DNA from 2 places in the Paenibacillus sp. V4I7 genome. Region 1 is predicted to be linked to the other one. Evidence: riboswitches for the same ligand, from Rfam matches in the RefSeq annotation. Region 1 holds a riboswitch; the other holds the start of a gene.

What was found. A riboswitch is a leader RNA that binds a small molecule or an ion and turns the genes downstream of it on or off. The one in region 1 is predicted to bind cyclic di-AMP.
Region 2: it holds a riboswitch for cyclic di-AMP, as region 1 does, so the genes downstream of both, QFZ80_RS06985 (hypothetical protein) here and QFZ80_RS29125 (C40 family peptidase) in region 1, are expected to answer to the same signal.

What each region holds. Positions count from the first base shown of each region.
Region 1 is NZ_JAUSZD010000002.1:6,222,628-6,230,510, forward strand. Features, by position in the region: gene QFZ80_RS29115 (stalk domain-containing protein) at 1-995, shown strand, start outside; gene QFZ80_RS29120 (hypothetical protein) at 992-1,651, opposite strand; gene QFZ80_RS29125 (C40 family peptidase) at 1,834-2,736, opposite strand; cyclic di-AMP (ydaO/yuaA leader) riboswitch at 2,739-2,897, opposite strand; gene QFZ80_RS29130 (MgtC/SapB family protein) at 2,976-3,656, opposite strand; gene QFZ80_RS29135 (glycerophosphodiester phosphodiesterase) at 3,731-4,474, opposite strand; gene QFZ80_RS29140 (ABC transporter substrate-binding protein) at 4,519-5,892, opposite strand; gene QFZ80_RS29145 (carbohydrate ABC transporter permease) at 5,970-6,794, opposite strand; gene QFZ80_RS29150 (carbohydrate ABC transporter permease) at 6,791-7,723, opposite strand.
Region 2 is NZ_JAUSZD010000002.1:1,226,433-1,234,315, forward strand. Features, by position in the region: gene QFZ80_RS06975 (glycoside hydrolase) at 1-3,321, shown strand, start outside; gene QFZ80_RS06980 (hypothetical protein) at 3,780-4,316, shown strand; cyclic di-AMP (ydaO/yuaA leader) riboswitch at 4,398-4,537, shown strand; gene QFZ80_RS06985 (hypothetical protein) at 4,623-5,009, shown strand; partial or broken gene QFZ80_RS06990 (IS110 family transposase) at 5,268-6,290, opposite strand; gene QFZ80_RS06995 (SDR family oxidoreductase) at 6,482-7,303, shown strand; gene QFZ80_RS07000 (TetR/AcrR family transcriptional regulator) at 7,426-7,883, shown strand, end outside.

The DNA.
Region 1 (7,883 bases):
GCAAAGCCTACACATTCACTGCTTGGGGTGTGAACAAATATTACGGGGATTCCGCCAATGATCAAGTCGTCTGGTACACCCGCGCTTTTGGGCCGACGATCGGCTTTCCTAACTCAACCAAAGTTGTCCTTCGCGAGGGCAAAGTTACAGATGTTACGACGCAGAGTGTCGATATTCCCGAAGATGGGCAGGTGTTCCTACTCGGAAATAGTGCCAACAATAAGACCTACGTGCTGCCGAATATCCATATTGGCGATACAGTGAAGCTGACATCATCTCTCCATAATCAAGATACCGGAGCAAGCTCTACTCTTGCGGCGGTTGATGCTTCTATCGGCGCAGGACCGCATCTGCTTACCAATGGCGCTGTTGATCTAGATGTCAAACGCGATGGCTTTACCGATCCCAAAATCACAACGAGTGCGAACGTACGCAGCTTCATTGGGTTAGACGCTTCCCATCAGTTCGTCATGGGGACACTCTCCGCAGCTACGATGGCGGATATGGCACAGGTTCTTCTAAAGCTAGGTTTAACGGATGCGATGAATATGGATGGTGGTGCAAGTTCATCTCTGTATGCGAACGGCTCCATGCTGCGAAGTCCGGGTCGGGCGCTGAGCAATGCACTTGTCGTGGAACGTCTAGATCATCCACAAATCCAATTGGAGGTAAATGGACAATTCGTGCATGAGTTCCGAGGGTATTTATTGCAAGAAACAAGTATGGTACCCTTTCGGGGCATTCTAGAAAGAATCGGAGCCAAATTCGATTGGAACGGGACAACCCGTACATTAACCGTTCATCATGGCTCTACTAATCTTCAGCTTCGGCCAGATCTTTCCGTGATGACTGTGAATGGGCAATCGGTCCTACTCCCTGAAGCACCTACCATAATAGATGGTCATATTTATATGCCCTTACGAGCCATTATTGAATCCTTAGGCGGACAGATCCAGTGGGATCCGCAGCTTTACCGGGTTTCACTTCGCTTTTAGTGCACGCGATTCATTCGTACAATACGGTAATACAGTTGGCTGCTCACCTCTTGCTCCACTTCCAAATAGCCTTCCACATGCACATAATCACCCAATATAAAGGTGGATGCATCGGCAGATCCGGAGTGTGTCAGAAAGAGGAGAGCGGCTTTCTCATTTCCAACTACGAACCCCGTTTGCTCATTCACTTGAAACTTATCTAGAACAGTCCCATGGTGAGACCTTGCGATATGATGAAAGCGCCAAGACTGATCCTCTTTTATTAGAAAATAAAGCACGCGATTTCTCTGATTATTACTGAATTCCCTCGTCACACCAATCATGCAAACCTTCTCGCCTATACGAAGATACTCATCGACAACAAAGGATTTTAATCGCAAGCGATGCACGTTTTTCTGCTGAATATAGGCTTCCATCTCTTCTATTGTCCTTTGATCCTTCGGATCCTGTTTCGTTGCGTAAAAGACTTCTTTTATAAACGTATCCGTCTGTAGGCTTCTTGCCCCTTTGAAATGATTATACGTAAGAAAAAATCGATCAATGACTCCCCGAATCTCTTCTGGTATGGCAGGACCTTGTTCCACGATATACATGCTATTTGCTTTATTCGAATGTCTTTTTTTATAAAACCAACTTTTCCAGACACTTAATTGCATGCCGTTCGTGTCACCTGCTTTCTTCCAAACATTTCTTCATTATAGGCTAAAAACCATAAAATTTCGATAAAAATCGCAATATTTCGCGTAAAAAAAAGAACATTTGCCTTCTATGCTTTCATTCGAAAGATTCATAGAGAACAAATGCCCGATGATTTAACCTTTTTCACCACATGGCTGAATTACAGAACTCTTTTGGCTCCCACATATCTGGATCCCCAGTAGGAACTGGCGAGACTATCTATCGTTACACCTCTAGACGTTGTTGCTGAAATGAATTGATCATTCCCCAGATAAATACCCACGTGATTTACACTGCCTGCTGCAAAAAACACAAGATCTCCAACCTTCAAGTCCGTAACTCTAGTTCCGGCTTGATCATACATTTGAACCGAAGTTCTGGGTAGATCAATGCCTTTAGCTTCGTACAAATAGCGCACAAATCCGGAACAATCAAACCCTCTGGGTGTTGTGCCTCCCCAAACGTATGGCGTACCCATGAACGTATTTGCTGTTTGCACGATTTGATCAGACACGGATGGTTTAGCTACCGCTGCGACCTTTGGAGCTGAGGCTAGGACTGGCGTTGGTGGCGGTGCAATCCAGGCCGGCTTGTGCGACTTGCCATCGACATTCACAATCGCGATACGATTCACTTCATTCCATTCAATTGGAGAACCAAATGTTTCAGTAATGAAACGCAAGGGTACATACGTATTACCTTGATAAAGCGTCGGACTGCTTTCCAGACTAATCGTCTTGCTGTTCACGATCGCTTGCTTCTCGTCGGTTGTCAGTTGAATCGTCTGCTGCTTGTTCATCAACGTAACCACTATGTCGTTTTCTTGCCTAGCCCAGCCTACTTGATAACCCAATTTCTCAGATAGCACTCGTAGTGGAACTTGCAGCGTTCCTGCATTGTCAATAAATGGCTGTACTTCTGGGAACTTAATCAACTCATCGTTGACTTGGACTTTCACAGTGGATGTTGATGATGCGGCTTGAACCGAGGGAGCGGAAAACAGAGATACTGCCGCACAAACAAGTGCGCATGAACAAATAAAGCTTTTTGTGAAATATTTCAAAAATTTTGCCTCCTTGAAGCCTCCGAGGTTAGTTGACGGGTTCGGGAAGAGGTTTCCCTAGCGCGCTCAGTTTCTAAAAAGCTGAGCATTCATTCACCCCAAGTAAAGAAGTCCCCCGTACCCGGAGCTTTTGCTGCTCCGAGATTCGGCATTTTTTGTCTATGTTAGACTAGCATAGTTAGACTATTAATTTCAACTTTTGCATAGTGGTAATAGTTTCCACATGAAATTCTTTCGTACTAATTGCTTATCGTTTCAACTTCGGCAGCTAGCACATATTCGATCTTCTTGATTTTGGTATAAACAGTTGTCGTACGATGTTTGTCTGCCGTGGAAATGACCAACTGAATTTGTTGGTTCTCGTTCAAGTCCTTGATTTTGATATGCTTCACCTTCATGTATTCTGCGCTGATTTGATCAATAAGTGTAGACATGTCCCCTTCAGGACTGAATATAATATTGATCGCCAAGTCCTTCTCCCTCAGTTTTTGCGGGCCAAGCAGCTTGATAAAAATCGGAAACAGATTGATAGCGAAAATAATGAGAATGACAGCCATAGTCGCCTCTTGAAAAAAACCTGCTCCCGTTGCGATGCCTAGAGCGGATGCTGCCCATACCAAGGCCGCTGTCGTAAGTCCCGAAATAATCTCATTACTTCGTCTTAAAATAACGCCGGCCCCGATAAAACCTACTCCGCTTATGATTTGAGCAGCTAGCCTCATAGGATCCATATTCGTATATCCGGGGATGGAGTACTTTTGAACGGCTCCTATCGATACAATAGTGATTAAGCAGCTCGCCACTGAAATCACCATACTCGTTTTCATACCCAATGGTTTATGCTTGAGTTGACGGTCAATCCCGATCAACAGACCTAATAACAGCGCCATCCCTAGTTTCTCCAAAACAAGAAGACTCATTTCATGTCCCCATTCCTAAAGATAAAATGAAAGGTAAAGCCCCGGAAACCGGGGCTTTACGCATAGATTTTTTTTCACTTGGAATCCTGCGTATGCAACAAATCTTTTAATCTTCCAGGGAAGTCCGTAATGATACCCGAAACCCCAAACCCAGTTAGATGCAGCAGATCATTGACTTCATTTGCCGTATAAGGGTAGACATAAAGCCCGCTCTCTGTAGCCTTCAGCACATCCTCGGCATCCAGCATTTGAAAGTACGGATGAAGCGAGTACACCTCGACATCAAAACTTCGCGCGTATGCGGTAGGATCAAGCAATTTAGATTGATACAAAAGACCGATCTTGGCTTCCGATTCCATTTGCTTGATCCTTCTGACACACTTATGGTCGAAAGATGAAACGATGACATGATTTAAACGGTGACGTCTGCGTAGAAATTCAACTAACTTACGCTCCATTCTGCCTTCGTATGCATATTTAACTTCCACGTTAATCATAATGCTTTCAGGTACTAGATCAAAGACTTCGTCTAAAGTAGGAACGGTCTCCCCTTTGAACTCATTGCCAAACCAGAAACCAGCATCATAGGTTTTGATTTCCGATAAGCTTTTCTCCGCTATCAGGCCTTTCCCGTCTGTAGTCCGATCCAACGTCATATCATGACAAACGACAATTTCATCATCGGCGGTCAAATGTACGTCAAGCTCAATCCCTTCGCATCCCTGGCTTAACCCAAGCCTGAAAGCAGCGAGCGTATTTTCTGGAGCCATTCCTTTGGCCCCACGATGTGCAATAATCATTGGTTTATTACTTAGCATTCCTATTTCCTTTCAGGCTAGTGGACTCAAGCCTTTTTACATAATTATTTGACTGTTTTGTTGTAAGTTTGAATCTTCGAAGTGATCTCTTTTTCCGCTGCATCCAATGCTTCCTTCGGCGACTTCTTGTTGTTGAGCACTTCTTCGATCGCCCCTTCAACAATTTGTCTTGCTTCAGGGAATACCCCCATTACCGCGCCTTGCGTTGCTGGGTTCATCTTCGTTTGGTGCAGTTGATCAATGGCGGTCTGGAATTGAGGGAATTTTTTCAGGTTTTCCTTTACAATATCTTCGTCATAAGCTTTTTTAGTAATCGGGAAGTATCCAGTGTTCACGTGCCAGTAGGCCTGCTCTTTAGGTGAAGTCAAGAATTTGATGAAATCCCAAGTCGATTTTTGCTCGTCATCCGATCGGTTGTTCATGACCCACAAGCTGGCTCCGCCGACAACTACGCCGCCTTCTTTCGCATCTGCTGGCTTCGGCAAGAAACCGGTGCCAACTTCGAATTTGCCGCTAGCGCTGTCAACAAGCCCTTTAACTTGAGCAGTGGACTCTAAGATCATACCCACCTGTCCAGCAGAAAATGCCTTCTTGGAATCGTCGGTCTTACGTCCCAGGTTGTTTGCAGCTTTAGTGTCCACCAAGTCTTTCCACCAAGTCAACACTTTTACTCCAGCTTCCGAGTTCACTTGCGATTGGGTTGCCATCGAGCTGCGACCGTTTCCGTTGTTTACATATTCCGCGCCTTGGTTGGCAAAAAGCTGCTCCATGAACCAGCCGTATATCGCAAAGTTTGCTCCTGTCGCTTTACCAGTTTTGGTAATTGCGTCAGCTGCAGCTTTCAATTCCTCGAAAGTCTTTGGAGGTTTCGCAGGATCAAGGCCGGCAGCTTTAAACAAGTCTTTGTTATAATAAAGAACCGGATTCGATGTGTTGAACGGCATCGAGTAAAGTTTGCCGCCTAACGTATAGTAACCAGCGATGTTCGGCTCCAACTGTGACAAATCCCACTTATCTGCATCAATGAAGTTTTGCATCGGTGTAATTGCTTTGGAATCAATCATGAAGCGGCTACCGATTTCATACATCTGGACGACTGAAGGACCTTCACTTGTCCCCATCGACGCCTTCAGTTTACTAAGCAGGTCGTCGTAATTTCCTTGATAGACCGCTTCTACTTTGATTTTATTCTGAGAAGCGTTATAATTGGCGACCAGTTGATCAACAACTTTCGTATTTGCTCCACCCATCGCATGCCAGAAAACGACTTTTTTAGTCCCGCTTATCTCAACTGCTGCTCCAGATTTCGTTGTCTCTGGTTTCTTGCTTTCTGTACTTTCCCCCATATTTACGCTGCATGCTGCAAGGAAAACCATCGTTGCCGTTAAAGCTAAACCCGTTAACCTTTTATTCCCCATTGTCTCTATCTCTCCTCGCTCAAAGTGGATAAATATATATGATAAGTCTGTTAGGTAACAGACGGATCATCGCTCGTTTAACCTTTTACAGCGCCTGCTGTAATCCCACGTACTAATTGTTTCACGCCAAAGGCCAATAAAATGAAAGATGGAAGCAGAACCAGTGTAACTCCCGCTAAAATCAAATTCCACGACATGACTTCAGCATGCTGCAGCATCGAAACCCCGATTTGCACCGTTCGCATGGATGCCCTATTTGTAATTAACAGAGGCCATAAATAGTGATTCCAGTGCGTAAGGAAGACATAGACCGCCAAAGTAGAAAGTGCAGGACGGGATAGCGGAAGTACGATCGAGAAAAAATTCCGCAGATGCCCGCATCCGTCAATTTTTGCCGCATCAAACAGCTCATTAGGCAGCTGAAGGAAAAACTGGCGAAGCAGGAAAACCCCGAAGGCCCCAGCCATAAAGGGAACGATCAGCCCCTGGTAGCTGTCCATCCATCCCCAATTTTTGATGGTCAAATAATTAGGAATAATGGTGACTTCCCATGGAATCATCATGGTTGAAAGAAAGACGGCGAACAAAACTTTCTTTCCTTTGAAATTCAAGAACGAAAAAGCGTAGGCGGCCAAACTGGACGTGATAACCTGACTTACCGTAATCCCCGAAGATACAATAAAACTGTTCAGAATAAAGCGTACGATTGGAAAGCCAGAAATAGCGTTCTTGAAGTTCTCGAGATACAACTGAGAAGGAAATAATGGCGGTGGGAAGTTAGATACTTCCTGCTCTGTCATAAACGATGAGGATACCGTAAATAACAGCGGATACAAAACGATAAGGGCCAGCACAACTAGCAATAAGTAATTCAGGGTGGGTGCAATCCTTTTCGCGATCATTGATAATGCACCTTCTTTTCTAATACTTTAAACTGCACCACAGTCAAGATCATGATAATTACGAAGAGAACTAAAGCCTGTGCACTTCCAATTCCGAAACGGAAATTAACGAAAGCGTCCTGGTAGATGGAATACACGATCACATTAGTCGTATTCATCGGACCACCTTTTGTCAAAATATGAATTTGTCCAAAGGCTTGGAAGGCTCCGATCACGGACACAATAAGAGCAAAAAATATCGTTGGCGACAGAAGCGGCAAAACGATTTGGATAAATGTCCGTGTTGGTCCTGAACCGTCAATTTTAGCGCTTTCATAAATTTCTTCCGGAACCCCTTGAAGACCACTGGATAGCACAATGAACAGGAATCCCATATTCATCCATATCGTCAACAGGGAGATCGAAACCAACGCCCACGAAGGACTCGTTAGCCAAGGGATCGGATCGATGTTTGCAATGCTTAAAAAGTAATTCAGCATGCCTGCTGTCGGATGGAAGAGCAAGAACCAGATAATCGACCCCGTACCTACCGAAATGACGATAGGCAGAGAAAATATGAACTGGAATACTTTCATACCCCGCAGTTTGTTATGTGTGATTGCCGCCAAAAACAGGGACCATACGATTGAAGTAGGTACTGTAAACAAGATGAAAAGCAACGTCACTTTCAAATTCGAATAAAACTGTCCCGATGCGAGTAAATCGATGAAATTATCCAGCCCAACAAATTCAACGACCCTACCGCGAGGGTCCGTGAGCGTCATGCTCAAGTAAACAGATTTGACCATTGGATAAAAAAGGAAAGCAATAAACAAAGCCAAGGAAGGCGCTAGAAATAAATAAGCTAATATATTCTCCTCCCACTTCTTTTTCCTTGCTGACACACTTTCCGTTATCCCCCGATTTAAAACGCTTTCATTTACTGACATACGGCAAACCCCTCTCTTTCTAAAAGTTACATTTTTCACGTTAGAGGGCATTCGACTTCCCTATAACGCTTTTGGTAACTCGTTATTTTCCGTCACGCTCATCTAGAGGAAACGGTTGAAAAGAGCGAAAAAAAACACATAAATTGCCATGCCCATTGAC
Region 2 (7,883 bases), 5.0 Mb from region 1:
CGAGCGGAAGCGTTCAAATCGGATATGGATGGCGGCTATGATTGGGGCAAGCAAGCGGGACAGCAATGGTTTCTAAAGGCTGCCAAGGATCGAGGCGTCGGTGACCTGATCGCCTTTGTCAATAGTCCGCCGGTCTGGATGACAAAAAACGGTCACGCTCAGCCGGATTCAACCGTAGGTTCCACCAATTTGAAGGAGGGTTATGAAGACGAATTTGCCGCCTATTTAAGCGACGTGTTGGAGCATTTTAAAAAGGAAGGACTTGAATTTAAGTATATTAGCCCGATTAACGAGCCGACTTGGGATTGGAACAAAGCCGGACAGGAAGGAAACCGCTATAATAATGAGGATATAAAGCGCGTCATTCTCGAGTTGTTCCGGCAGCTTCAGGCCAGAGGGCTTTCAGCGCAAATCAGCGCGCCAGACGGCGTGGAGATCACTGCGCTGCTCGACGACGAAGTATATAAGACATTCGCGAATAAAGAACAATACACAGGCGGCGCCAATAGTCTGGGAGTCGGCAAATACCGCGAATATATCAAGGACCTGCTCGGTGACCCGGAGCTAAAGGAAGCGATCGGCAATAAAATCGCATCACATTCCTATTGGTCCGATTATAGTAAACCAGGCGACGACCGTCTCGGTACGCTTAGGGAGCTGCTGGGTGCTAACCTGAAAAAATATGATGCGGCCGCCAAATATTGGATGAGCGAATATTGCATTCTCGGTTCATACGGATCGGGTCGCGACTTGGGTATCGATCCCGCTCTTTACGTTGCCCGTACGATTCATTTCGACCTGGCGTGGGCGAATGCGTCAGCATGGCAGTGGTGGACGGCAGTCTCCAAGGAAGATTATAAAGATGGCTTAATCTATACCGATTTCAACAATGCCGGGGACGAGCAAAACATCCTGACTTCGAAAATCTTGTGGGCGCTCGGCAATTACAGCAAATTTATTCGTCCTGGCGCCGATCGCATCGCGCTTACGGGGTTGGATGAGCAAGCGCGGAGCGGGCTGCTAGGTTCTGCTTACAAGCATGACGGAGAGAAAACAGTAACGGCTGTCTTCGTCAACGACAGCCAGGAGGATAAACGAATCAAGCTTTCATTAAGCGGGCTCGATGAGAAAGACGCCATTTCTGTTATGAAGTCGTATATCACATCAGGCATCCGGGATCTTGCTCGAGGGCAGGATGCGCCGATTCAGACGGATGGAACGTTCGAAACTGTCATTCCCGCCCGTTCTGTCGTGACGCTGAACGGAGATCTGGTTAAGGACAAGAAGCCTGAAGCTCCAGAGATTGTTAACGTAAAGCCTATGAATAAAGGGCTGAAAATCGAATTCAGCGCCCCGAAAGGCGCGTATGAATATGAAGTGAGATACGGGGCGCAAAGCGATATCCGGGAACAGAAGTTGACGCTGATGTCCGATGATGCGTTCGTCCTTCAAGGTTTGGAAAATGGCAAACCCTATTTTGTCACCATCCGAGCCGGCAACAAGAACGGGTTCGGTCCGCCTTCGAAGCGGGTTTACGGCACCCCGGAGCTGCTGGCCCCAATAGGTGTCAAGGCAACGGGTTCAGACGGCGGCTTTAAGGCAATCTATGACATTGAAACAGGCGTTCCCTCATATCGCGTTCGATATGGAACGCAGCTTGGCCATTACGATAAAGAAGTGGTAAGCGGGACGCCGAACGGGACGATTCAAGTCGATGGGCTCGTAAACGGCACAACTTATTACGGGGTCGTGGAAGCGGTGGACGGCCAGGATGTCAGTCCTTCATCGGCCCAATTTCAAGTGAAGCCCGATGTGCCGGCTCCTAGCAAAATCATTGCCATTCCGGGCGATAACAAAGCGCACCTTGAATTCACTCCGGTAGAAGGTGCCACCAGCTACAACGTTCAGGTTGTTTCTGGCTCGCAGATCATTTCTACCAATAAAAACTCTATTGAATTGGATGGCTTAACCAATGGATCGCCAGTTGCCGTTCGTGTGTCCTCCATCGGTAAAGGCGGTAATGGTGCTGGTTTCACGGAAACGATGGTGACACCGAAAGATGAGGATGTTCGCTTAGAAGACGATTTTGAGAACATGGACATGACACTCTACCAACAGGATCTTAGCAATTGGCTCATGAAAGACGGCCTTTTGAAGCATGCTTCAGGAGGAGATAACCAGGGGGAACTCGGCGTCAATGGATTGCAGCTGATCGATGGCACAATTACGGCGATTGCCAAACAATCGACGGCAGGAGCCGATTGGGGCATCGCTTTCCGCGGAAATAGCTACGCGAAAGGATACATGTTCGGCTTCGAAAACGGCGCGCTGTTCATTCGCAGAGACGGTCAAAATTTGGCTGCTTCCGCTCCATTCACTGCGAAGCTGGGTGAGCTTTATCAACTAGAGGTTCGACTGAACGGGAAACGTATTCAGGCCTTTATCGACGGGAATCGGGTATTTGACCTGATGGACACGGTTTACACGAGTGGTCGTGCTGGTCTTCACAGTTGGGCTGACGCGGAATTCTCCTACTTAAAAATCGCTCGTGAGACTGATAACTTTAAGTCTAAGCCGGAAATCTACCAGGTGAAGGAAGGCGATCGGCAGGTAGCGCTGCAATATAGCGAAGTTGATGGCACGGATTCGTATGTGATCAGGTACACACCCTCAACTGGGAACGAGTCCGGATCCGTAGAAAAATTGGCCAATCCGGGTTCTACGATCGTAACGGGATTGGAAAATGGCGTCACCTATTCGTTTGCGGTTATCGCTAAGCGAGGCGGAGAGGAGGCGGCGTCAGAGCCGATAGAGGTGACACCAATCGGGAACGCCAGCAAAGTGCTTTTCTATGTTGACGCAGGTGACGGAACACCTTTCCAATTGGAGGACGGTGAGATGTTCGGTTCGCTTCAAACGCTGGAAGAGCAGCCGTATGGCAGTGATCCCGTTACAGGTATCAAGTGGGGTTACGAAGCCGATGACGGATCGACCTGGGCACACAGCAGTCCGACCGCCGCTTACGAATCGATTCGCCAATACGATGGGAACGACAACGGTAAGGGGCTTGCGTACCGCTTCCAGATTCCAAACGGCACTTACAATGTGACCGTCGGGTTCTTCGATCCGTGGAAAGCAAGTGATCGAATAATGAATTTGACCATCAATGGAGAAACGAAACTGACCGGTTATGTCATTGGTTCGAAACAGGAAGCGAAAACGTTCGACAGCATCCTTGTGACAGACGGTGAACTCATCGTGAAAGCCGTCAAGGCAGGCGGTTCCAAACCGATGATAAGCTGGATCAAGGTGGAACAGTAACAATCGCTATAAATGCAAATTGTGTTGCTATACAAGGGCATTTATCTTTTCCAGAGTTGGGACAAGAACGTAACCATAAATCTGAAACCATCAAGAACAAATATGTTCTTGATGCCGACAACAAGTTCAAGGGACCGCGTCCGACGACATAAACATATGTGAATTAAGATCCCCGTAAAATGGGGATCTTCTTGTTGGTGCGCCTCACATTCATTCGTGGAGATGGCTCGCCTCATTATCGGCGCGAGAAGGGAACGTCATTCTCCCGTGAACCCCAATTTTAGGAGGTTACTATTTTGAGAGAATACAGTATGGAAAGTTTAGGGCAAGCTTCAAGCATACACCTGAATAAATTCCAATTTTAAAATAGGTAGTTGGAAGGGGAGTTTTGTCTTTGCAAGAGAAATTTGATTCAGACTGGGCCCATGTAAATAAAATTGATGGAATGGCTATTGATTTTGAAAAAAGGGTTAAGCCCAACAGAAACACAAATTTTGATTCTAAATTCTGAGTTATTTCAAGAATGGATATCAATTGAAAGATGCTTTTCAGTGCATTATCATGATATTGCTCGCTTTGAAGATTTATTATCTAATATGGAATTTGATAATTATGTAAGCAAACTAAAAAGTGTTGCTCTCCAAACGATGCATGACAAGACCATCCCGAATGAAATTGAATGGAGTAAATATAATAATGGTCCTACCGTGATTGTCCACGGTTCAATAGAAATATTCGATAGGCTTTTTTATCAGGTAGGTATTAATATTTCACCATATAACCTAGGAATTCAAATTGGTCAATTATGTAAGACGATGAACTTTAACCAGCCCATTGGCTTGGTGAAATTCCTAGCAATATTCACGAACAACGCAAGCGGTTTTTTTAATCTTGATATGGAAAAATTAGAAAAATTTATGGAAGAAGAAACTTTATTAGAACTGCCGATGATCGGTGGCCTTGCTGCGTTAACCACAGTAAAATTGAACTATTAGTTGAAAATAGACATAAAAATATAAGTAAATATTACTATTGTTTCTAAATTTGTATTGGGGTAAATTGATAAAATAAGAATGAATCATACTACGCTTAATTCTTTAGATTAAAGAAGCGGGGGAACCAAGTTTTCTGGGGTGAGTACACTTTTTTGAGTGTTAGGGTTAACTTTCAACCCGAATCCGTCAGCTAACTTCGTCAGCGTAGAAAGAAAAAATGATAGAAACATTAATGGGTCCTTTATTTTTAGGGCTCTATTCCCTCGCTTCCTTTTTTCGTACAAGAGAAAAAAGGAGGAATTAGACATGCTTCTTAAGAGAGTAACCAAAGAGGTGAAGAACCTTTTTCAATCGAAAAGATCAAACATTTCTGTACAACGTCAAGAAGAGATTCTTCACTTAAAGCTACGGTTGGAGGAGTTCGACATTGAATTTTCCAATTTGGCGTATCGGCCATCAGGCGTCGTAACACAGACTTTATTGGAAATAAGCAAAACGGTCGGACAAAACAATGACTTACTAAACCAACTAAGTTTGGAAAGGGAATTAGCGGATCAACAATTACTAGCCAATCGCATCGGCATTCCCCTGAAAATTTTGGAGGAACATCACAAATTTATCGTAACCATGGCTCATATTTTTGGTGGTCCGTATCCTTGCCTCAGAGAGTACATTAGAAGCAGTATTATATGAGCTTCGTTGAAAGATAAAGCTGCTTCTATATATTATTCGGTTGCTGATTCTACATTAAGCCCATCATAACCAACTTTTTTGTTCGTTTGTTATGGAAGTCACTCACATTTAATTCTTAATTCAACTAACAGAAAACGATACTTGAAATACGGCAGGCAGGCAGGCAGCCTGCTTTTTTCATTAAACTACCATAAAAATTAAAAATCTGGCAGTCGAAGAAAAAGAACAGCACTAAAGAAGACGCGGCTCATTCATTTTTTAAACGTTGTAGCCTAAGGTTTCAAGTCTTCGAACTGAGTTCCGTACAATAGCTCCAAGTTTTTGCTTATCATAATAATCTTCACCTAAGTCTACATACATGTCTTTTTTTGTCAGCAGATAATAAGCGATTCTTAGCATGGCATGGGCTACAACAATAGCTGCTCTTTTCCTGCCTTTTCGTGCTAATGTTCGCCTATACATAGCACCAAGATAGTTTTTGGAGGCACCTACGGAATGTGCGGCTTCTGTTAATGCAGATTTTAAATATTTGTTTCCTTTTTTTTCCTTAGAAGACTTCCGTTTGCCTGCACTCTCATTATGTCCTGGTACGAGAGCTGCCCAAGAACAGAAATGAGCCGCACTTGGAAACTGGTTTTTAATGTTTGTTCCTATTTCAGCTAAGATTTGTTCAGCCATTCGAGTTGCAATTCCAGGTATAGAATCTAATCGCTCTATGTCTTCCTGATCTGAGATAACTCTCTGGGCAACCTCTTGATCTAATATCGCAATTTGTTCGGTGAGGAAGTCAATGTGGGTTAAAATGGTTTTAAGCATCATGCGTTGATGAGGATTTACGTAACCTCGAAGAGCGAGTTCGAGTTCATCTTTTTTCTTTTTCATAGTGCGCCGAGCGAAGCTTGCTAGTTTCTCAGGATCTTCTTCACCGTCTGCGATGGCGTGAAGCATGTCCTTAGACGAGACCCCCATAATATCTGAAACTACAGAGCCCAGTTTGATGTTTGCTCCCTCTAGCACTGGTAGAGCTTTCATATGCTGGGCGTTTACAACTAAAAATTCAATATCTTCAGCTTCTAATAGGTTAACAATTGGCTTCCAGAATACGCCTGTACTCTCCATAGCTACGTGGGTACAACCATGCTTTTTAATCCAGTCAATTAACTAGATTAGAAATACGGTTTTAGTAGAAAACGTTTGAATCTCCTTTCCTTCGGGTGTCATTGTACATGCAGTAATGGATTCCTTATGAACATCCACAGGCTCTAAGGCACCATAGTTGATCGACCCTCCTCACCCAGCCGTAGTAGAAGTATTGACGGATTTTATCCATTTTCATCCTCTGTGGTGCAGCGCTGTGCGACTGAAGTATTTGACAGAAAACGAATCTTGTATCATAATAGAATGAACATTCGATCTAAACCATTTAATTGGAATAGAATGAACGTTCAATATATAATTTGGAGGTATTAACAATGAGTAAAACAGTTTTTATTACGGGAACCAGTTCAGGCTTGGGAAAACTTACGGCGATTCGGTTTGCTGAAATGGGCTGGAACGTAGCTGCAACCATGCGTACACCCGACAAAGAAACGGAGCTTACCGGTTACGATAATATCAAAATTTTCAAACTGGACGTCACCAATGTACATGAAGTTCAAACATCGGTAGATCAAGCCATTGCCGCGTTCGGTAAGATCGACGTCGTCATCAATAATGCAGGTATGGGGACTTACGGTTCGTTGGAATTAGCCCAAGAGGAAGCGATCGACTGGCAATTCGCCGTTAATACGCGAGGACCGATCAATGTCATTCGTAAATTTATACCACATTTCAGAGCCAATGGCGGAGGCATGTTCATCAATATTAGCTCTTTCATGGGAATCACGACAGCGGTGCCGCTCGGATCTCTCTATAATATGTCGAAATTTGCTTTGGAAGGACTGACGGAAGGTCTTTATTACGAACTGAAGCCGTTGAATATCGAGCTTAGATTGATCGAGCAGGGAGGTTCTACAGGAAATAATTTCAAGAACAGTATCACTTGGAACCGAGATGATAACATACATGATTACGATAATCTGATGACGAAAGTGCAGAATTTAATGAATCATGCGGAATCCAGCTCTACATTGGATGATCCTCAGATTATCACGGATGCCATAGCCGCTTTGGCGACTAGAGAGAGCAATAAATTTCGCACTGTCATCGGAACAGCAGGCAATGATCTGATGGCGCTTAGAAATTCTGTGTCCATAGAAGAATATTTGGAGACGATCGCTAAGAATTATATGTAAGCCCATTATGAAACGCTTCGTCATAACGCCAGGTCGATCTGACAATCTTGACTACGGATTGTATGAGGTGTATGTTAGATTAGAATGATCATTCGATCTTATGGTGGGAGCGGGATAACCTAATGTTTGAGAACTATAACAAGGTGCAGCAGGCTGTCCTTGAAACAACACTTAACATCATCATCCGAAAGGAATTACAGGCTACCTCAATGGCGCTTATCGCCAAGGAGTCTGGTGTATCGACCGGGAATATTTATCATTATTTCAAAAGTAAAGAAGATATCGTTAACGAATTGTACAAAGCCATTGTTACGTTTAACGGAGAGTATGTGCGAGGAGGCTTGCTGAAGGGCACAACGATTCGTGAAAAGTTTGAATTAGGTTGGAATCGAGTTATCGAATTGGGTAAACAATATCCTCAGGGCTTTCAATTTATTGAGCAGTATTCGTTCTCGCCTTACATTTACGAAGAGGTAAAGCAAGAAGTCTATACCGGCGGATGGTGTGGGCCAATGAACGAGTTATATCAAGAAGCCATTCAGGAGAAGCTGTTTATCCCGATGAATCCGAAAATGATGGT